2 regions of the Streptomyces sp. NPDC051913 genome follow, and region 2 is predicted to be linked to the other one. Evidence: predicted binding sites of a transcription regulator. Region 2 holds the regulator's gene; the other holds the start of a gene.
What was found. The regulator HrcA, encoded in region 2, represses chaperone genes, less so after heat shock. The targets are predictions, from matches to a motif close to TTNGCACTCNGNNNNNCNGAGTGCNAA.
Positions count from the first base shown of each region.

Region 1: the regulator HrcA is predicted to act here: its motif matches at 1,105-1,131, upstream of groES (co-chaperone GroES).

Region 1 covers NZ_JBIUCI010000001.1:840,349-842,814, reverse strand. Annotated here, with positions in the region: gene ACIHIX_RS03865 (polysaccharide deacetylase family protein) at 1-361, shown strand, start outside; gene ACIHIX_RS03860 (polysaccharide deacetylase family protein) at 367-1,071, shown strand; gene groES (co-chaperone GroES) at 1,276-1,584, shown strand; gene groL (chaperonin GroEL) at 1,706-2,466, shown strand, end outside.
Region 2 covers NZ_JBIUCI010000005.1:230,885-233,350, forward strand. Annotated here, with positions in the region: gene dnaJ (molecular chaperone DnaJ) at 1-784, opposite strand, end outside; gene hrcA (heat-inducible transcriptional repressor HrcA) at 785-1,801, opposite strand; gene ACIHIX_RS17105 (MBL fold metallo-hydrolase) at 1,965-2,466, shown strand, end outside.

The DNA of each region.
Region 1 (2,466 bases), on a different contig from region 2:
GCCCGGTCTTTCCTACGGCCGCCAGAAGCGCGAGATCTGCGGCATGCAGGACGTCATCGAGAAGCACTACGGCAAGCGGCCCCAGCTCTTCCGGCCGCCCTTCGGCAACTACAACCAGGACACCCTGGTCGCGGCCAAGTCCTGCGGGGTGAAGTACGCGCCGATCTGGAACGAGGAGGTCTTCGTCGACCACTGGGAGTACCGCGAGTGGGACCGGAGGATCCACCCGGGCGACATCGTGCTGAGTCACTTCCGCGGCCGGGGGGAGTGGAAGGGCACGATGCCGGACATGATCCGACGCTTCCTCGACAAGGTCACGGCCGAGGGGTACGCGGTGGCGCGGCTGGAGGACTACCTGTGAAGGCCTTGACGGCCGCTCTGGCGCTCGCCCTGCTCCTGACCGGCTGCGCCCAGTCCGTCGACCCGATCGAACGGCTCGGCAAGAAGGCCGTGACGTACGGGGCGAAGGGGGTGCGGTCCGGGCCCGCGGCCGTTCCCGTCGTCCGGCGGGTCGCCACCTCCGAGAAGGTCGTCTTCCTGACGTACGACGACGGTGCCGAGCGGGACCCGCGCTTCGTCGAACTGGTCCGTCGACGGCGGCTGCCCGTCAGCATGTTCCTCACCGACAGCGTGGTCGGCCCGGGCTACGGCCACTTCGCGCGCCTCCAGTCGGTGGGCGCGTCGATCCAGAACCACACCCTCGACCACACCGCCCTGCGCGGCCTGCCCTACGCCGGCCAGCGCGCCGAGATCTGCGGCCAGCAGGACAAACTCGGCGCCCGCTTCGGCCTCCGACCCCGTCTCTTCCGCCCGCCCTACGGGACGTACGACAGCACGACCCTGCGCGCGGCCACGGACTGCGGCGTCGGGGCGGTCGTCCTGTGGCGGGCGGCGATGGAGGGGGACCGCCTGACCTACGCGTCCGGCACCCACCGCCTGCTCCCCGGCGACATCGTCTCCCTGCCGTCGACGGAGACGACCGGTCCGACACTGGCCGAGCGGACGACACGGCTGCTGCGGGAGATCGAGGGGGCGGGGTTGAGGGTAGGGCGGCTGGAGGACTACGTCTGAGGGGCGGGGCGGTGGCCCGACAAAGGGACGCGATTAGCAGTCCGCTTGACCGAGTGCTAATCGCGGTCATAGTCTCGGGTCTGGCACTCCCCCCTGGAGAGTGCCAATAGCGACGGGCAGGTCCGGCACCCGCGACGACGGATCGACCTGGTCGCCACCTCAGACAGTTAACCCCGTGAGATCTCCGAAGGGGGAGGTCGGATCGTGACGACCGCCAGCTCCAAGGTTGCCATCAAGCCGCTCGAGGACCGCATTGTGGTCCAGCCGCTCGACGCCGAGCAGACCACGGCCTCTGGCCTGGTCATTCCGGACACCGCGAAGGAGAAGCCCCAGGAGGGCGTCATCCTCGCCGTCGGTCCGGGCCGCTTCGAGAACGGCGAGCGCCTGCCGCTCGACGTGAAGGTCGGCGACATCGTGCTGTACAGCAAGTACGGCGGCACCGAGGTCAAGTACAACGGCGAGGAGTACCTCGTCCTCTCGTCCCGCGACGTCCTCGCGGTCATCGAGAAGTAAGACCTCCAAGCACATTCTGCTTTTGAGCTGCGCCCCGGGCCCCCGCGACCTCATGAATCCGGGCGTCAGGGGCGCAGTTCGCTTTTTCACCCACGTTTTCCGAGAGGGCTGAACCGCTCCCATGGCGAAGATCCTGAAGTTCGACGAGGACGCCCGTCGCGCCCTCGAGCGCGGCGTCAACAAGCTTGCCGACACGGTCAAGGTGACGATCGGCCCCAAGGGCCGCAACGTCGTCATCGACAAGAAGTTCGGCGCCCCCACCATCACCAACGACGGTGTCACGATCGCCCGTGAGGTCGAGATCGACGACCCGTACGAGAACCTCGGCGCGCAGCTGGTGAAGGAGGTGGCGACCAAGACCAACGACATCGCGGGTGACGGTACGACCACCGCCACCGTGCTCGCCCAGGCGCTGGTCCGCGAGGGCCTGAAGAACGTCGCCGCGGGTGCCTCCCCGGCGCTGCTGAAGAAGGGCATCGACGCGGCCGTCGCCGCCGTCTCCGAGGACCTCCTCGCCACCGCCCGTCCGATCGACGACAAGGCGGACATCGCCGCCGTCGCCGCGCTGTCCGCGCAGGACCAGCAGGTCGGCGAGCTCATCGCCGAGGCGATGGACAAGGTCGGCAAGGACGGTGTCATCACCGTCGAGGAGTCCAACACCTTCGGCCTTGAGCTGGACTTCACCGAGGGCATGGCCTTCGACAAGGGCTACCTGTCCCCGTACATGGTGTCCGACCAGGAGCGTATGGAGGCCGTCCTCGACGACCCGTACATCCTGATCAACCAGGGCAAGATCTCCTCCATCCAGGACCTGCTGCCGCTCCTGGAGAAGGTCATCCAGGCCGGCGCCTCCAAGCCGCTCCTGATCATCGCCGAGGACGT
Region 2 (2,466 bases):
GCCGCTGGAACATCGCGTGCGGCAGCTCGTGGATCTCGACGTACAGGTCACCGGCGGGACCGCCGCCGGGCCCGACCTCGCCCTCACCCGCGAGCTGGATCCGCGTGCCGTTGTCCACACCGGCCGGGATCTTCACGGTCAGCGTGCGACGGGAGCGGATCCGGCCGTCACCGGCGCACTCGGGACACGGCGTCGGAACCACCGTGCCGAACCCCTGGCACTGCGGGCACGGACGCGAGGTCATGACCTGGCCCAGGAAGGACCGCGTCACCTGCGAGACCTCACCGCGCCCACGGCACATGTCACATGTCTGGGCCGAGGTTCCCGGCGCCGCGCCCTCACCGTTGCAGGTGTTGCAGACGATGGCCGTGTCGACCTGGATGTCCTTCGTGGTGCCGAAGGCCGCCTCGTCGAGCTCGATCTCCAGCCGGATCATCGCGTCCTGGCCGCGCCGGGTGCGCGAGCGCGGACCGCGCTGGGACGCCGTACCGAAGAACGCGTCCATGATGTCCGAGAAGTTCCCGAAGCCGCCGGCGCCGAAGCCGCCCGCGCCCCCGCCACCCGCCTGGGACAGCGGGTCGCCGCCGAGGTCGTAGACCTGCTTCTTCTGCGGGTCCGACAGCACCTCGTAAGCGGCGTTGATCTCCTTGAACCGCTCCTGGGTCTTCGGATCCGGGTTGACGTCCGGGTGCAGCTCGCGTGCGAGCCGACGGAACGCCTTCTTGATCTCATCCTGCGACGCGTCGCGGCGCACGCCGAGAACGGCGTAGTAGTCCGTGGCCACTTACGACTCCGCCAGGATCTGTCCGACGTACCGTGCCACCGCTCGTACCGCTCCCATCGTTCCCGGGTAATCCATGCGGGTCGGTCCGACCACGCCGAGCTTGGCTACTGCCTCGCCGCCCGAACCGTAGCCGACCGACACCACCGAAGTTGAGTTGAGTCCCTCATAGGCGTTCTCGTGACCGATGCGTACGGTCATGCCCGAATCCCCGGCCTCGCCAAGCAACTTGAGGAGCACGACCTGCTCCTCCAGTGCCTCCAGGACCGGCCGGATGGTGAGGGGGAAGTCATGTCCGAAACGGGTGAGATTGGCGGTACCGCCGATCATCAACCGCTCCTCGTTCTCCTCGACCAGTGTCTCCAGCAGCGTGGAGAGCACTGTCGCGACCGTACCCCGATCCTCGACGTCGAAGCCCTCGGGCAGGTCCTCGACCAGCCGCGGCACATCGGTGAACCGACGCCCCGCGACCCTGCTGTTGAGCCGCGCCCGCAGATCGGCCAGCGAGGCCTCCCCGAAGGGCGCCGGGCAGTCGACCATGCGCTGCTCGACCCGGCCCGTGTCGGTGATCAGGACGAGCATCACCCGTGCGGGGGCGAGCGAGAGCAGCTCCACGTGCCGCACGGTGGATCGGGTCAGCGACGGATACTGCACCACCGCCACCTGCCGGGTGAGCTGCGCGAGCAGCCGCACGGTCCGGGCCACCACGTCGTCGAGGTCGACGGCGCCGTCGAGGAAGTTCTGGATCGCGCGCCGCTCGGGCGCGGTCATGGGCTTGACGCCCGCGAGCTTGTCGACGAACAGCCGGTAGCCCTTGTCGGTGGGGATGCGCCCGGCGCTGGTGTGCGGCTGGGCGATGTACCCCTCGTCCTCCAGGGCGGCCATGTCGTTGCGCACGGTCGCCGGGGAGACGCCGAGGCTGTGCCGCTCGGTGAGGGCCTTGGAGCCCACGGGCTCCTCCGTCCCCACATAGTCCTGGACGATGGCGCGCAGCACCTGAAGCCTGCGTTCACTCAGCATCGCGCACACCTCCAGAAGTCGATCCCCAGGCCCCTGCCTGGCACTCTGTCCGTCCGAGTGCCAGCGTTCCCCGCGGCCCAGTGTACGGCGGTGGGGTGCCACCCGGGCAAGGTCGGTCGGGGTGTGACAGCTCGTGAACCGCTCGTACGGCTAGCGTCGCGGTATGACGGTGACTTGGGAAGAGCTGGGGTGGCAGCGGGTCGCGGCCGGGGTGGGCCGGTGCCGGCTGCCGGTCTGGGACTGCACGGCGGGCCTGGTCGTCGGGGCGGAGACGGCCCTGTTGGTGGACGCCGGGTCGAGCCTCGCGGAGGGGGCGCGACTGCGGGCTCAGGCGGAGTCGCTCGCCGGGCACCGTGTGACTCATCTCGCGCTGACCCACCCCCACTTCGACCATGTCTTCGGCGCGGCGGCGTTCGCGGGTGCGGAGGTGTTCGGGCCGGTCGGCATGGACACGCTGCTCGGCCAGACCCAGGCCCGCGCGGAGCTGCGCGCGGACGCGATCCGCAACGGCCTGGAGGCGGGGCGGGCCGACGAGGCCGTGGACTCCCTCACTCACCCCCGCCATCTGGTCTCCGGCGAGTGGACCCTCGACCTGGGCGGCGGCCGGCAGGTCCTGCTGGCCAACGTCGGCCCCGGGCACACCGCCCACGATCTCGCGGTGCTGG